Regions from separate parts of the Synechococcus sp. A15-44 genome, predicted to be linked through region 2. Evidence: predicted binding sites of a transcription regulator. Region 2 holds the regulator's gene; the other holds the start of a gene.
The links. Region 2 encodes HrcA, which represses chaperone genes, less so after heat shock. Its sites were predicted from a motif close to TTAGCACTCNNNNNNNNNGAGTGCTAA; they were not measured.
Positions count from the first base shown of each region.

Region 1 (8,641 bases), 290 kb from region 2:
AGCACACCGATGTCGATGGCGGTGAGCAGGGAGATGTGGCCGGGCAGGATGCCGAGTTGACCGGTGGTACTGGGCAGGATCACCTCGTCGGCGCTGCCATCAAAGACGTTCTGGTCTGTTGCCAGCACGCGGAGGGTGAGGGACATGAACCTTGGTTCGAAAAGAGAACGGACTGTCGAGAAACACGTGATCGGGGGTGTGAATCACACCCCCGCAGGGATCACTTGGTTTCGGCGGCGATCTTCTCGGCCTTGGCTTTCACTTCCTCGATGTTGCCCACCAGGTAGAAGGCGGCTTCGGGGAGGCTGTCCAGCTCACCGGAAAGGATCTGGTTGAAACCAGCGATGGTCTCCTCCAGCTTCACGTACTTGCCGGGCATGCCGGTGAAGATTTCAGCCACGAAGAAAGGCTGGGAGAGGAACTTCTCCACCTTGCGGGCACGGTCCACGGTGCGACGGTCGTCTTCCGACAGTTCGTCGAGACCAAGAATCGCGATGATGTCCTGCAGTTCCTTGTAGCGCTGCAGGGTGGACTGCACGGCGCGGGCGGTGCGGTAGTGCTCGTCACCCACCACAGCTGGCTGGAGCATGGTGCTGGTGGAATCCAGAGGATCCACAGCGGGGTAGATGCCCTTGGAAGCCAGGGCACGGTTCAGCACCGTGGTGGCGTCGAGGTGGGCAAAGGTGGTGGCCGGTGCGGGGTCGGTCAGGTCGTCAGCAGGCACGTAAACGGCCTGGATCGAGGTGATCGAACCTTCAACGGTGGATGCAACACGCTCCTGCAGGGCACCCACGTCGGTGCCCAGGGTGGGCTGGTAACCCACAGCGGAAGGCATGCGACCCAGCAGTGCGGACACCTCGGAGCCGGCCTGCACGAAGCGGAAGATGTTGTCCACGAACAGCAGCACGTCCTGCTTGTTCACGTCGCGGAAGTGCTCAGCCATGGTCAGAGCGGAGAGGCCCACGCGCATCCGGGCGCCGGGGGGCTCGTTCATCTGGCCGTAGCAGAGGGCGACCTTCGACTTGGACAGGTCGTCGGCGTTGATCACGCCAGATTCCTTGAATTCCTCGTAGAGGTCGTTGCCCTCACGGGTGCGCTCACCCACACCACCGAACACAGACACACCGCCGTGCTCCTTGGCGATGTTGTTGATCAGTTCCTGAATCAGCACGGTCTTGCCCACGCCGGCGCCGCCGAACAGGCCGACCTTGCCGCCCTGGCGATAGGGAGCCAGGAGATCGATCACCTTGATGCCGGTCTCGAACACCTTGGGCTTGGTCTCAAGCTCAGTGATGTTGGGGGCATCCCGGTGGATGGGAGCGGTGGCCGTGGTGTTGACGGGGCCCTGCTCGTCGACGGGCTCGCCCAGCACGTTGAAGATGCGGCCGAGGGTGGCTTCACCAACGGGCACGGAGATCGGTGCACCGGTGTCAACGGCTTCCATGCCGCGCACAAGACCGTCGGTGCCACTCATGGCAACGGCACGAACCCGGTGATCACCCAGAAGCTGTTGAACCTCAGCGGTCAGAGCGACGTCGTCACCTGCGGGGTTTTTCCCCTCGATGCGCAGGGCGTTATAGATCTTGGGCAGTTTCCCGGCGGGAAATTCAACGTCCAGAACCGGGCCGATCACCTGACGGATCACACCCTTGGTGCCAGCAGATGCAGGAGCAGAAGCGACCATAGGAAGGAGAGTTGCGGGAACAGGCGCTGCGCGCTCGGACCCATTCAGAGCGGCGCCACCATACCACCGCTGTGGTTGCACCCCCCACGGTTCGGTCACCCGCACAGCTTGGGGTATGGCCCGGGGGGTGGTCGCTTGCATACGTTGGCACTCATCGGCATCGAGTGCCAACTCGCGTCGATGCGTGGCGCATTGCGCCCTGTCCCTGCTCCTGCAAGTACCCATGGCTGCTGTTTCTCTCAGCGTCTCGACCGTTAAACCCCTCGGCGACCGCGTGTTCGTCAAGGTCTCTGAATCCGAGGAGAAGACTGCCGGCGGCATCCTTCTGCCTGACACCGCCAAAGAAAAGCCCCAGGTGGGTGAAGTGGTTCAGGTGGGCCCCGGCAAGCGCAACGACGACGGCAGCCGTCAGGCTCCCGAAGTTGGTGTGGGCGACAAGGTCCTCTACAGCAAGTACGCCGGCACCGACATCAAGCTCGGCAGCGATGAATACGTGCTGCTGTCCGAGAAGGACATCCTGGCTGTCGTCAACTGAGATCAGCCCTGCTGCATTGCGGCTTGAGTCTCAACTCAGCCTCCTTTAACCATCCTCTTCATTAGGAACCGCCTTCCATGGCAAAGCGCATCATCTACAACGAGAACGCCCGTCGCGCTCTCGAAAAAGGCATCGACATCCTCTGCGAAGCCGTTGCCGTGACCCTGGGTCCCAAGGGCCGCAACGTGGTGCTCGAGAAGAAGTTCGGTGCACCCCAGATCATCAATGACGGCGTCACCATCGCCAAGGAGATCGAGCTCGAAGACCACATCGAGAACACCGGTGTTGCTCTGATCCGTCAGGCCGCCTCCAAAACCAATGACGCCGCCGGCGACGGCACCACCACCGCCACCGTTCTGGCCCACGCCATGGTCAAGGCGGGTTTGCGCAACGTGGCTGCCGGTGCCAACGCCATCACCCTGAAGAAGGGCATCGACAAGGCTTCTGATTTCCTGGTCAGCAAGATCAAGGAAATGGCCAAGCCCATCGCTGACAGCAATGCCATCGCTCAGGTCGGCACCATCTCCGCTGGCAACGATGAAGAAGTCGGCAAGATGATTGCCGATGCCATGGACAAGGTTGGCAAGGAAGGTGTGATTTCCCTCGAAGAGGGCAAGTCCATGGAGACCGAACTCGAGGTCACCGAGGGCATGCGCTTCGATAAGGGCTACATCTCCCCTTATTTCGCCACCGACACCGAGCGGATGGAAGCCGTCCTCGACGAGCCTTACATCCTTCTCACCGACAAGAAGATCGGTCTGGTGCAGGATCTGGTGCCCGTGCTGGAGCAAATCGCCCGCACCGGCAAGCCTCTGCTGATCATTGCTGAGGACATCGAGAAGGAAGCCCTAGCCACTCTGGTGGTGAACCGTCTGCGCGGTGTGCTGAACGTGGCCGCTGTGAAGGCTCCTGGTTTTGGTGATCGCCGCAAGGCCATGTTGGAAGACATGGCTGTGCTGACCAACGGTCAGCTGATCACCGAAGATGCCGGTCTCAAGCTGGAGAACGCCAAGCTCGAGATGCTGGGCACCGCCCGTCGCATCACCATCAACAAGGACACCACCACCATCGTTGCCGAGGGCAACGAGGCGGCTGTCGGCGCCCGCTGCGAACAGATCAAGAAGCAGATGGACGAGACCGACTCCACCTACGACAAGGAGAAGCTGCAGGAACGCCTGGCCAAGCTGGCCGGTGGCGTGGCTGTGGTGAAGGTGGGTGCGGCCACCGAAACCGAGATGAAGGACAAGAAACTCCGTCTCGAGGACGCCATCAACGCCACCAAGGCGGCTGTTGAGGAAGGCATCGTTCCTGGTGGTGGCACCACCCTGGCTCACCTGGCTCCGGCCCTGGAGCAGTGGGCAGCCTCCAGCCTGTCCGGCGAGGAACTGATCGGCGCCAACATCGTGGCTGCTGCTCTTACCGCTCCGCTGATGCGCATCGCTGAAAACGCAGGTGCCAACGGCGCTGTTGTGGCTGAGAACGTCAAGGCTCGCGCTGGTGCCGAAGGCTTCAACGCTGCCTCCGGCGAGTACGTCGACATGCTGGCTGCCGGCATCGTCGATCCCGCCAAGGTGACCCGCTCCGGTCTGCAAAATGCCGCATCCATCGCTGGCATGGTGCTCACCACCGAGTGCATCGTGGCTGATCTGCCTGAGAAGAAGGAAGCAGCTCCTGCCGGCGGCGGCATGGGCGGCGGCGACTTCGACTACTGATTGACGTTCGGGTGGTCGGGAGACCACCCGATCTGCCTAACTCAAGTCATGCCAAGAGGTCCTGCGGGGCCTCTTTTTTATGCCCCGCGATCGTCTTGATCGGCATAGGTCTTTCAAGACATCTGGCTCATGGTTCGCGGTCTCAGCTGCCGAGCTTGGCAGATGTGGGGTGCTGAATCTGCTGGGTTAGCGTCTTGCTTCGTATGGTTGTGTCGGGACACATGCCCCAGCGCCCCGGTGCCTTCGCGGCTCAATTTGCTCCGGAGACGCTTCAGCGTTTCAGGGATCTCTGTCGCCAGCAGGACAAGGCCTACTCCAAGGTGTTGGAGCGCCTTGCGCTGCTCTATATCGAAACCAACGGTGCGGTCTTGGCCGAGCGAGTTGCTCCTGGTGCGGCAGCTCCAGGCGTTCAGAAGCGTCAGGTCCAGGTCGAGACCCTGCAGAACAAGCTGTTGGAAGATCTGTTGAAGCGGGTCGAAATTCTGGAAAAGAAGGATGTGAAAATGTTGTACGAGCTTGATCGGGTCTACAAAGAGTTAGCTTTTTTGAAATCAGGCTTGCAAAGCCCTGGATGATTCAAGAGCTAGTCTTTGATCGCCAACTCATACAGTTTTTGGCTGAGTTGAGAGAGGAGTTGATTGGTTTCTTCCGTAGAGAATTCTGATGAAAAGGCAATTTTTCTTCGACGAATGCTTTTCGAAGCTTGCGTTTCATCTCCCGCTTCACCTGTTTGAAGTCGCTTTCAATCCGATCAAACTCCTGTTGGGTGAGCAAAAACTTGGGCTCTTCTGCCTGGAGCGAAATTGTTTTGAAAAGACTTCTTAGCTTGCCTTGATCGGCATGGGGGTGTTGCTGGTTGAGGAAGTTTTTCAGTCTTGTGCTTACGTTGCTCTTTGATTCGTTGGCATTGATGAGTTGGTATTGATCAGCCTGCTAGAGCTGAAGCACCTCTTGCAGAAGGAAGAGAACCGGCCCCCCCCCGGATGACTCGTGGCTGTTTTGAAGGGGACGTAGTTCATCCTCTCTCCGAAAATGCGATTGAGTGTGCTGATCGACTTGGAGGAATTAGGTATTTTGAAGGCTTTTTGGGGTGCACTGCTTTGGCCCGGGATCAGGCCGATCAGGGGATGGTATTTTCCGTTTTTAGTTGTTTGCTGTAGTGCAGATGTGATGAATGCATAGGGTGAACGCACCAAGGCAAAGGGTTCAATCTGGAAGCCATACACCTCGAGTTTTGACTTCAGCCTGATCAATGATTGTCAGGCATGGTCGATATTCCTTCGCCACTGATCAAGATGTCGTGATCCTGATCCAGCAACCGCGTCAGGCTCTGGCAGTGGTTTTGAACGGTCTGTTGTTTTTTGTCTGTGGGTCGGTTGCTGCGATCGCTGCAGGGCCACAGATCCTGTGCTTTTTCATCGAAGATATCTCGAATCTGTCCTGAGTGGTTGGCAGAAAACTTTTGTTTTTTCCCGCGAAATTTGGGAAGAAAGATAAAAGATACCGTCTTGCTCGAGCGGTTTGCGGTTATGTTGCAGAGTGAGCTGGAAAGATGTCGTGGCTGTCTTGTGGAAGCCAACATGCAGAAAGCAGCGTTTCATCATTGATAATTTATCGGAATCGCGCAATTGTTAGAACTAATTCATTAGAGACTGGTCACATTAGGCAGCTTTCTAACTCTCTTGCTTAGGGAATGTCGGATCGCCAATCAAGCGTTTTGAGGGCCGATGGAGCGAGTCATCTGACTGATGGCACAATGCTTCAGCTCTCGGCTGACGACATTCGCTGGCTGCCTGCTCAGCCTTGAGCAAAGCAATGTCTTCATGCGTTGGCTCTCTGCATGGAGGGACGCATGAAGAGGAGTCGTCGGTTTTTCCCTGTTTGACGGACTCCGTCCATCCACCTCAAGAGGTCATAGTCATGCTCAAGCACATCCATGTATTTTGCATTGAAATCTTTGTCTTGATGGAGTGCTTTGCGAAGACTGCCTGATTTTGGTATGATCTTCTCCGCATAAAGTCTGGAGAGTGGTAAGTCAACCAGGTCTGCTGAATCACTAAAAGTCCAGTCTTGATGACGTAAGGACGTCGAATTAGTATGACAGGGAATGTAATCAATCTCTAATGCCTTGTTGATGGCGTTCAAGTCGTTCCGAAACGATTCAACCTTGAGTGGAAAGAGGCGGATGGCTCCGCTGATGCATGACGATATGGTGTGCAGCTGTTTCTTGCTGAGGAGTTGAGGTGTGAAGTGAGGATTAACTTCGCTTAGGCCTCCGCTTTGTTTGCACTCCCATAGAAAAAGAATCATGTCTCGAAGTGAAAAGTCGCCGTGCTCTCTGCTCGTTCCATGGTTTCGGTAGAGGCTTGGTGTGATCTTGTCTGAGGATTCTTTTGAGAAGGTTTGAATTTTTTCTTTCCGTCAAAAATTGTTCGGTTTTCGTAGATGTGGAACTTGTTGACGAAGCTGCTGGTGATCCGACTGGCTGGATCGCGGTAGGAGACAATGACCGTATTGGCTTTTGGCGATTTCTTGCAGGTAAATAACTTTAATTTGTTGATGTCTTTATGGTTGTGACCTTCTTTCGCGAGATACGTTCGCATGGATGTAGCTTCCGGACACAGTTGTCCCTCCTTGAACGAATGTTTGATCCAGCGCGACAATGAAGTGCAGGCGCATTTTTGGGACCAAGTGACGACGCAGCTTTTCGAGGATAGAAAGTAGAAGTTCAATGTTGCTTCTCCGACCTTTTAACCATAAGCTTTGGTCTTTGATTTTTGAAAATCGCTGTATTATTAACTTGTTAATTTGCGGTTAAAATTGTTTTTCCACTCTTTTGTAGTCGGAATAGTCTTGCTCAGGCCTGCTGATGTTGTCCAGCTGCTGTTGGCTTGATCGTTTAAAGTGATCTTGCGATGCTTCCGCAGGCATGAAAACGTGCTTTCTTCATCTGGGCCTGCATAAAACTGCATCCTCTTCTTTTCAGCAGACTTGCGCCTCGAATCGCAAGATGCTTGGCAAGCAGGGGCTTCTTTATCCATTGTTTTCGTGTGAGTACTCGCGGCCTAGGCGTTTAAAAATTAATAATCATTCGGTTCCTCTACGGTGTCTTTATGATCAAAATCCGAAGAACTATCATATCAATAAGCGTTGGAAGATTGCTCGCCTGGATGATGCTATCCGTGATTACGATGCTCAGCTCACGGAAGCACTCGCCAGCGACGTATCCATCATTCTCAGTGGTGAGGGCTTGTCACTCCTGACTGCCAAAGCCCTATCCCAACTTGCGGAACGGATACGGTTCAGCGGTTTTGAGATTCGTCCCTTGGCGTTGGTTCGATCACCGCTGGACTACGCCCATTCCATTGCCCAGCAACTGATTCGTGGTGGGCAGCACTTGGAGTTGGTGGGCTGTGGCCCATTGCTTGCCCCACGGCCGATGAAGCGCATAACCATTCCTGATGGTCAGCGTGAGCTGGCGACGCTGATGAAGGTTTTTGGTCAGCAGCTTGAGTTGGTTCCGTTCCGACGGGCTTGTGCCCATCCCCATGGGCCTGTCGGATACCTGCTGGAGGAGTTCTGTGGTGTTTCGAATCTGGAATTGATCAGGTTTCAGAGCAGCCAGGAGTCAAAGAGCAACGGATGGGTTCGTGTCCAGAATCTGATCAACAGGCGCTGGCCTGTGTTTGATCAACGTAAACAGTTCAATGCCGATCACTTTCGCCTTCAAGACGATTTGGAGGCCACTGGTAAATTTAGACTCACAAGGAATGAAATTGGTCTCCTGAAGGATCAATTGGATCGATCCAACCAAGCCATTGCTGATTTGTTATCAGAGGAGTTTGTTTTGGCTTCCGATTCAGTATCGGAAGAGCTTGCGGTGGGTGATCTTTCTCAAATCATCACTGATCTTTGCCGGTTGACCTTGCCTAACACTGCCGCTTCTTCATCTGAGCGCGTTCAAGCAGTTGCCCCAGACGCTGACCCTGGGGACGATTGATTTTTGCAATTTCAAGGAGCTCAACCTCAACATGGGCTGGGGTGTCTTCCACCTGACTCGTTTTGATCAGCGTATCGATTGTTTCGTTGCTGAGCCGTTGTGTTGGATCGTTGCGAAGCGCCTCTAGAAGTGTTTGGCTGATCATCCTGATGGACTGTTCTTCTTCCTGCCTGATGTTCTGCAATCGCTTGGCCGGTGTTTTTGTTTTGCGATCTTGCTCGAGTGTTCGGGCAACCGTTAAAGGCTCTTCAGGGTTGAGGTGACTGTTGATGATTTGAAGATATTCATCATTCTTTTGATAGAGCTTTTCAAGGCTCTGTGGTGAAATGCGGCTGCGTTGTGTCTCTGTATTGGGTAGGTTCTTCGCAAGAGCATCTGAAAGCCGTGCGCTGATCCATGGGAACTGGTCGTAGTAGAGGGCATTGATCATCATCAGCATCTGCAGTTCTTTCTGGCTCAGGCTTCGGTTGATTACGAGGTTTCCCATTTGATCGTGTGGATATAGTTCTCCACATTCAATAGCATCAAAGACGCGTTCGGATATTGTTTTCTTATGGCGTGAATAGTTGATGAGTGTGACTGGGATCTGCTGTTGTGACAGCCGCTCTAGTACCTCGGCGGCCTTTTTATGGTGAGAAGAAATGAAATTGCGACGTCTGAGAAATTGTTCAAAAGGTTTGCTTTCTCCGTGTCTTTTCACGCGCTGTTGG
Region 1 covers NZ_CP047938.1:2,098,615-2,107,255, reverse strand. Annotated here, with positions in the region: gene atpC (ATP synthase F1 subunit epsilon) at 1-146, opposite strand, end outside; gene atpD (F0F1 ATP synthase subunit beta) at 221-1,684, opposite strand; gene groES (co-chaperone GroES) at 1,908-2,219, shown strand; gene groL (chaperonin GroEL) at 2,297-3,931, shown strand; gene SynA1544_RS11850 (hypothetical protein) at 4,153-4,506, shown strand; gene SynA1544_RS11845 (hypothetical protein) at 5,181-5,510, opposite strand; gene SynA1544_RS11840 (hypothetical protein) at 5,753-6,076, opposite strand; gene SynA1544_RS11835 (hypothetical protein) at 6,238-6,534, opposite strand; gene SynA1544_RS11830 (hypothetical protein) at 6,861-7,931, shown strand; gene SynA1544_RS11825 (hypothetical protein) at 7,861-8,641, opposite strand, start outside.
Region 1: the regulator HrcA is predicted to act here: its motif matches at 1,829-1,855, upstream of groES (co-chaperone GroES).

Region 2 (8,641 bases):
TGGTAACATTTTTACTGTAGCGCCCTCTGTCAAGCTGATTTTTCATCCACCGAGCAATAATTACCTCTTGTGATTCATTGCTTTTAAGTCCATGTTCAATCCACATTCTTAAAGAGCTTAATGCTCTACTAACTGGCTCTCTGACGATATACAAATATTTGGTATTGGGGAGAAGCTCACTCATTTGGGCAATCATCTCAACTTTCATTGCTCCATATCTTGGCGTTATCTCCCAAGTTTTTCTTAGACGATGGTGCGTTGCCAAAGAGATCTGTATATTGTTCAAACGTGATAATTTTGGATTTTAAAATGGATTCTTGCAGAGATGGGTTGATATCTAATGAGCTATTTTCGAGCTTTCTTAGCACAACTTTTCGAGGTGTTGCTGCCAATTGGTTGAGCTCAGTGCTCATTTCAGCTCTGTCAAAAAAATGAAACTCTTTGTGTCCGGGATTCCATAAGCCGGGATGCCTTTGGAGGCATTGCGAAAGCCATCCAGTCCCAGCTTTCTGCGCTCCAAGGCAAATAAAATCGGGACCCATGTTAGATTATGCTTTTGTTCAACTTTATCATGGCTTATTGAATATATGTATTGACCGAGAATTGGAGGAGCCAGCTCAGAGATCAATAAGTTGTTTGATTTTTACAAAATGCTCATATAATGCGTAATCTTTTGCGTAATGTTTTCTCAAGTTGCTAATTGCAAGTGGGCTTAACTTGATTTCACTTTTTATTGTACTCGATTGATGTGTTAAAGACTTGTCATTTGATAGCTTAATGTTTTCGTGAAAATCAATTCGTCTGATTAATTCCTCGAAATCATTGGTCAATGTTTTTTGTTCTAAAATATACAGCAAGTCTCTCCGACGGGAGTCAAAATAATTTTGATCGATTATCCACTTTGATAGCGAATTCTTGATATGCATTATGCCTTTCATCGCTTGTTTTGCCCTCTGTTTAGATTTTAGGTCTGTTGAGCTGAGGGCTTCACCTAAGTCGTTTGGAGATTCAAAGTATTGAAATGCTTTTTTTTCTTTGACATTCCACGGCATATTATAGCGGGGCCTTCCCTCTCTTTGTCTACTGTAAAATCCGCTTACATATCTAGATAGAGGGTCTCGTATGCAAAAGAAGAAACTATCAGATTCAGGTACCTGTGTCAAAGATGTGTTGTGGCCATGAAGTATGATAAATTCGAATTTATTATTAATATTTTTGATATCGTATGGAATGTTATCCTTGATTTTGTTTTCATTTTTGTAGATCTCTTGGTTTTTGATATTTCTCTTTAATGCTTCTTTAATTGCGCTCCCTCCAGTTTTGCCGATGTGTAGAAAATGTAATGTTTTTGGCATTTGTTTAATGGTTGATCGAGTGAGTTCTAGGCGATACTGGTGACATTAATGATTTGCTGATGCTGCGAATTATTATAACAGTCTAGGGTTTCATTGTATTTTTCGACGCTTTTGACGAAATCTTTGCTGGCTTTCCGAAACTCAGCTGTTGCTATTTCTATGTATTCTAAAATGTATTCCTTAGGACTAGCTTTAGAGGTATTTTTTCGAGGTAATTTTGAGTTTAATCCTAGTGTGTCGCCAAAGAAGTTTTCAAGTCTTGTCAAATGTTCGATTGGTACTACGTAGTCAACGTAATAAATGCCACTTTCTTGCGCGTAAAAATTTAGCGCAGAGTGTTGCATTTCTCTGCGCAAAAACTTCTGAAATCGGTATTTCTCAAGTATCTATCAGGCCTTCGAGTTTTGAGTCTTGGGCGGTTTCTATAGGTATACTAACTAATTATTTTCTCTATGGGATGTCTAGCAGTGCATATTTTTTTAAAATTGTCGACATTGCATTCTTTTTTCAAGAGCGACTCTAATTATGTGAAGTTTTTAAGCTTAATATGTTTGCCAAGTTTTGTTGAGGTGATCCTGATTTCGCAATGTTTTGCAAGGTGATTTTTGATGCTTGTTGTCGCACATTTGGGGTTAGAAAAAAGATGAATTGGTGTTTAAGAGATACAAGCATTGTTGATTTTGATTCCTGTCAGATGACGCTGTTTTCTTGTAGGGCTTTGATGACGAGCTCTACAGATTGCCCCAGCTCTTGCTTGCCTGTATCGATTTTTAATTCTGGATTCTCCGGTGCTTCGTAGGGACTGGAGATGCCTGTGAATTCCTTGATCTGGCCTGCCCGTGCCTTGGCGTAAAGGCCTTTGGGGTCGCGGGATTCGCAAACCTCGAGATCGGCGGCGCAGAACACCTCGAGGAAGTCTCCGTCGCTCACAAGCTCCCTGGCTTTGTCCCGGTCAGCACGGAAAGGGGAGACAAATGCGGTTAGAACGATCACCCCGGCATCGAGAAACAATTTGGCAACTTCGCCAATGCGGCGGATATTTTCTTCTCGGTCGGCATCGGAGAAGCCCAGGTCTTTGCAGAGGCCATGGCGAATGTTGTCGCCATCCAGCACGTAGGTGGCCAGTCCTCTTTCAAACAGGGCTGCATTGACGGCATTGGCCAGGGTGCTCTTGCCGGAGCCAGAGAGTCCGGTGAACCAAAGAATGGCGCTGCGATGTCCGCGTTGCTTTGAACGCTCGTCGCGGCCCACTGAGGCCTCATGCCAGGCGATGTTGGTGGACGCACCCTTGTTGGTGAGTTCTCCGTAGGTCTGGCTGGCGGTCATGGCTTCAGCATGAATTGACGGCCATTATCCCCTACCTTCCAGCCCGTTTCGGCCGGTATCCCTCCTTGCTGAGCAACTCGAGCGCCAGATCCACCTGATCCCCTTGCAGTTCGATCACGCCGTCCTTGGCGGTACCGCCACTGCCGATCCGTGTCTTGAGCTTCTTCAGCAGCGCCTTGAAACCCGCAGCATCCAGCTCCAGGCCCCGGATCACCGTGACGGTTTTGCCGCCTTTGCCGCCGCGGGTGGGCTGCACCCGCACCATTTGCTGCGCCTTCGCCGTGGGCTCCGCCGCAGGCCCGCTCGGTCGCTGCAAGCTTTCGGCACTGCTGAATTCCTGCCAGCCTCCCTTCGGCATCCACCCGTCGCAACCGCATTGCATTGTCGATGACCGCCCATTCAGGCGCCCCATGGCGTGACCGCCTGCTTACGCTGAGCCGACGCTCCGCCGTGGATCCGTGACCAGCACCCTGCCCAACGCCAGTACTCCGGATCCCTTCAGCCTGCAGCCAGCGGTGCGCCCCGGAGCCCATGGTCGCTTTGGACGTTTTGGCGGCCAGTATGTGCCCGAGACCCTGATGCCGGCCTTGGCGGAACTGGAGCAAGCAGCAGCCCAGGCCTGGAACGATCCCGCCTTCACCGCCGAGCTCAACCGTCTGCTGAAGAACTACGTCGGCCGGGCGACACCGTTGTATGAGGCTGAGCGTCTCACCGCCCACTACCGCCGTGCCGACGGTGGTCCCCGCATCTGGCTGAAGCGGGAAGACCTGAATCACACCGGTGCCCACAAGATCAACAACGCCCTAGGGCAGGCCCTGCTGGCCCTGCGCATGGGCAAGAAGCGGATCATTGCTGAGACCGGTGCGGGACAGCACGGCGTCGCCACGGCCACGGTCTGTGCCCGCTTTGGTCTGGAGTGCGTGATCTACATGGGCGCTGAAGACATGCGCCGTCAGGCCCTCAATGTGTTCCGTATGCGCCTGCTGGGCGCCACGGTGCAACCGGTGACGGCCGGCACCGCCACCCTCAAGGACGCCACCAGTGAAGCGATCCGCGACTGGGTGACCAACGTCGAGACCACCCACTACATCCTTGGATCCGTCGCTGGTCCGCACCCCTATCCGATGTTGGTGAGGGATTTCCATGCCGTGATCGGTGAGGAGTCCAAGCAGCAGTGTCAGGACGCCTTCGGCCGGCTGCCTGACGTGCTGATGGCCTGCGTTGGCGGTGGCTCCAATGCCATGGGCCTGTTCCACCCCTTCGTTCAGGACACCTCCGTGCGGCTGATCGGGGTTGAGGCGGCTGGCGATGGTGTGGCCAGCGGTCGCCACGCCGCAACGATCACCGAGGGGCGTGCCGGTGTGCTGCACGGCGCCATGAGCCTGCTGCTGCAGGACGGCGATGGCCAGGTGATGGAGGCCCACTCCATCAGTGCAGGTCTCGATTACCCCGGAGTGGGGCCGGAGCACAGCTACCTGCGGGAGATCGGGCGTGCTGAGTACGCCGCAGTCACCGACCAACAGGCCCTCGATGCCCTGCGCCTGGTGAGTGAACTTGAGGGCATCATTCCGGCCCTGGAAACCGCCCACGCCTTCGCCTGGCTTGAGCAGCTTTGCCCCACCTTGGCCGATGGCATGGAAGTGGTGATCAACTGCTCCGGCCGCGGCGACAAGGACGTCAACACCGTGGCGGAGAAGCTGGGGGATCAGCTCTGATGCTTGGGCTTCAGGCCAGCAGCAATTCCAGGTGGCGGGCCACCCGCTGCACGGCGGCCCGTGCCGTGGCATAGGCCATCCGCATCGGGCCCACCAGGGCCACGTGGCCCATCCCCTCGTTGCAGCGGTAGGGGGCCTGAACCACGGCGCAGGCCTCCAGGGCTGGCTGCGGATGTTCGTCGCCGATCCACACCCGTGCGGATTCACCGCGGCTGATCAAGGTGGCGGGTTGGTCATCAATCAGCTCCAGCAGCGGCCGAAGGCTGGAGGTGGTTTCAAATTCCGGTTCGCTCACCAGCCTTGAGAGGCCATGCAACACCACCTGTGTGGAGTTGGCGGGGGTTGGTTGGTCCAGGGCGTTGCGCAGCACAGCGCCGCTGCGTTGGAGCTGCCTGGGCAGTGCCTCCCAGTTCAGGTCCCCCTGCTCGAGCTGGGCTGACGCCCAGCGTTCCATTGCGGTGAGTTCGGCTTCAGCCCCGTGGGGCAGACGCAGGTTGAGGTGGCTGGCACGGCCATTGGCTTCCACCAGCATCACCAGCAGTCGATCACCACTGGGCACCAGGCGGATTGTCTCCAGTTGGCGGTTCTCCTGCTGCGGTTGGGTGATCAGGCTCATCAGGCCGGTGAAATCCGTCAGCCGCCGGGCCAGATGCATCAGCAGGTCGTCCAAACCGGCCCAACGGAGGCTGAGGCCGGTGAGCTCCCGTTCCAGGTGTTGAACGGCGATGCCGGGTTCCGGCAGCAGCGCATTCACGTAATGCCGGTATCCCATCGGACTGGGAACGCGTCCAGCGGACGTGTGCGGTTGATGCAACAGGCCGCGGCGCTCAAGCGCCCCCATGGCGGAGCGAACGGTGGCGGAGCTGGCGGGAATGCCGAAGCGTTGCACCAGGGTGCGGCTGCCCACCGGTTCCATCGTGTCGACGTAGTGGTGCACTGTCGCCTGAAGCACCTGTTCTTGCCGAAGGGACAGGGGCTTGCTCATCAGTAGCGGGGAACGCTGGGATCCACCTGAAGGCTCCAGGCATCAATGCCTCCCTCAAGGTTCCACACCTCAAGGCCCCAGGGTTGGTCCAGCAGCCACAGCCCGAAGTGGTAGCTGCGCACGCCGGCATGGCAGACCACCACGACGGGTTGATCGGGGTTGAGGTCGGCCTGCAGTGTTCCAAGCCATGCATTGGATTGGCTCAGGGGGCGGTGCAGCACCGCCCCTGGGAAGGTAGCGATCGCAAGCTCAGCCTCCTCGCGCACATCCACCAGTTGCGGTGAAGGTCGCTCGCTTTGCAGCCATTGCTGCAGTTCAGAGGCTTGGATTGGTTGTGGTTGTTGGGATTGGCCCATGGCGCCATTCTGCGGTGATGGACAAAGATGAGGCGACCCGAGACCGCCGGCCCATGAAGGCCCGCCCCTTCCTCAGCGCTGCCGGCGCTGTGCTGTTGTCGCTGATTTTGCTGGCCGCTGGCCTGCTCTGGACCATGAACCGCCAGAGCCCCCTGCAGTTGGCGGAGCAGCCGTTGCATCTGCCTCGGGCGGCCCGGTTTGTGCCCCGGGATGCTGACCTCTCCATCCATTGGTTGGCCGATCCAGGACGGTTGCCTGCCTACGCCCAGGCCGTTGCCCCTGCCTCCCAACGCCGCGATGCCCGTGATGGCGCCCGGCAGTGGCGCGAAGGCGTCTTTGCCTTGGCGGGCCTCCAGTTCGGGCTTGAGCTGGAGCCCTGGCTTGGTGAGGAGGTCAGTCTCACCCTCACCGATGGGGATCCCAACACCGGTTGGGTGTTGGCTTTGACCAGTCGGGATGACGACGGCGCCCGGCGCTTTCTGCAACGGTTCTGGCAGACCCGCAGCCTGGCGGGCACAGACCTGCAGATCAGCAGTTACCGCGGCATCGGTGTGATCAGCGGCCAGGGGGCGTTGGTGGGGCATGACCCCCAACCCCTGGCCACGGCCTTGATTGACGACGATCTGCTGCTGGTGGCCTCAGGTCGGGGTGTGCTGGAGCAGGCCCTCGATGTCTCCCAGCTTCCGGATCAGCATCAGCTGGGGGATCAACGCCTGCAGCGTCAGGTGGCTGAGCTCGGCGAAGGCGTGGCTCTGCTCACGGCATCTCCCCATGCCCTTGAGCATTGGCTGCAGCTGCCTGAGCTGGTGGCTCAACGGGACGATCTGAGCAGACTCGTGGCATCACTGCGACCGGAGGGATCCACCCTGGCGGTGGATGGGCGCCTTGGGTTCCGGCAAGCCCTTGGTACCGACCCCTGGCCTGGGCTCACGGATCTGACGGCGTCGGCGGGCGGCCATGCCCGCTGGCTGGCTCAGCTGCAGAGTCCGGCCCGATTGTTGGATCCCAGCGAAAGCCATCCGCTGGCCCAATGGTTCGCTCCGTTGCTGAAGCAGCACCTGGCGGACCAGCCGGCGGCCGATGCTGTTGTGGGGGCTGATGCTGGCCCTCTCCTCTGGCAGGACCAACCCGAGGGCTGGCTGCTGGCCACCCGCCCGCAAAGCCCCGCCAGGGATGCGGTGGATGCACGTCTGCAGGAGCAGGGCCTGACCCGTTCTGAGCTGGAGGGCGATGGCGAGGTGTTGAGCGTGTGGACGCGGCTGGTGCGCCAGCGGGGACGCCAGCCTGGGGTGGACGCTCAATTGGCCGTGGCTCAGGTTCGCTCGTCTGCGCTGAACTGGTGGGGCGAGTCCTTGATGGCGCTGGCGCAGCGCCAGAACGGGCGTGCCCTCCAGCCCCGCTTGAACCAATGGAAGGAGCTCACAGCGTCCTCCCAGCCGGCGCAGGCCCTCCTGCTGGCGGATGAGCCGGCCCGCGCACTGTTGGGGCAATGGCGGCCCTGGGCCCTGCTGCAGGTGATGGCGGGGCGGCCGCTTCAGGATCAGGTCCGCGGCCTTGCGGTGGCCGTCGACGTTGATCGTCAGGAGCAAGGCAGTACCGAGATTCCGTTGCATGCCCGGCTCGAACTCGGCTGACCTGGTTCTGTTGCGGCATGGCATCGCTGAACCCCGCCATGCGGGCCAGGACCATCCGGATCGACCCCTGACCGCCGCTGGCCGTCAGCGAACCCAGCGGGTAATGGCGGCCCTGGTGCAACGGGGGCTGCGGTTGGATCGCTTGCTGTCCAGCCCTTATCGCCGGGCTCTGCAAACGGCGGAACTGGCGTTGGAGGCAGGGCTCGCTTCTGAGCTTGCGGTGGATGAACGGCTCCAGCCGGGAGGGGCCCTCAACATGCTTATGACCGCCTTTGATGAACGGCTTGGTTTGGTCGGTCATGAGCCGGATCTTGGCAATCTGGCCTGCGGTCTTCTGGGCTGTGACCCGGGTGCCCTGGTGCTGAAGAAAGCTGGCGTGATTCAGCTGTGTCGTTCCGCGGGCCAGTGGCAGTTGAAGGCCTTGCTTCGGCCAGCACTGTTGATTGACGATTTAGGTTGCTGTTAGAGGCAATCAGGCGGTGGCCCAGCAGCACACAGGCGACCTGCGCCATGCGCGGACCGGGATCGAACTGCGTCCAGGTTTGGATGGCGTGCCGGCCACCCAGTCGGCGATCTGCGACATCGATGGAGAGCAGGGGCTGCTCACCTATCGCGGCTATCCGATGCAAGATCTGGCGGCCAACAGCAGCTTTCTGGAAACGGCTTATCTGCTGATCTGGGGAGAGCTGCCCAGCCGCGACCAGCTGGCGGAGTTTGAGCACGCGGTGCAGATGCACCGTCGGGTCAGCTTTCGGGTGCGGGACATGATGAAGTGCTTTCCGGCCAGCGGCCACCCGATGGACGCGCTGCAGTCCAGTGCCGCTTCCCTGGGGCTGTTCTATTCGCGTCGGGCGATTGACGACCCGCAGTACATCTATGACGCGGTGGTGCGGCTGATCGCCAAGATCCCCACGATGGTGGCGGCCTTTCAGCTGATCCGCAAAGGCCAGGACCCCATTCAGCCCCGGGATGACCTGGCCTACTCCGCCAATTTCCTCTACATGCTCACCGAACGTGAGCCGGATCCCCTCGCGGCGCGGATCTTTGATCGCTGCCTGATGCTCCATGCCGAGCACAGCCTCAACGCCAGTACCTTCAGTGCTCGGGTCACCGCGAGCACCCTCACCGACCCCTACGCCGTGGTGGCTTCAGCCGTCGGCACCCTGGCGGGCCCACTCCACGGCGGCGCCAATGAAGACGTCCTCGCCATGCTCGAGCAGGTGGGCAGTCCTGAGAATGCTGGCGCTTTCCTGGATGAGGCCATCGCGGC
Region 2 covers NZ_CP047938.1:2,384,414-2,393,054, reverse strand. Annotated here, with positions in the region: gene SynA1544_RS13405 (sulfotransferase domain-containing protein) at 1-208, opposite strand, end outside; gene SynA1544_RS13400 (hypothetical protein) at 198-542, opposite strand; gene SynA1544_RS13395 (sulfotransferase family 2 domain-containing protein) at 618-1,355, opposite strand; gene cysC (adenylyl-sulfate kinase) at 2,046-2,681, opposite strand; gene SynA1544_RS13385 (translation initiation factor) at 2,713-3,039, opposite strand; gene trpB (tryptophan synthase subunit beta) at 3,140-4,396, shown strand; gene SynA1544_RS13375 (heat-inducible transcriptional repressor HrcA) at 4,407-5,381, opposite strand; gene SynA1544_RS13370 (rhodanese-like domain-containing protein) at 5,381-5,737, opposite strand; gene SynA1544_RS13365 (DUF3352 domain-containing protein) at 5,791-7,371, shown strand; gene sixA (phosphohistidine phosphatase SixA) at 7,349-7,837, shown strand; gene SynA1544_RS13355 (citrate synthase) at 7,851-8,641, shown strand, end outside.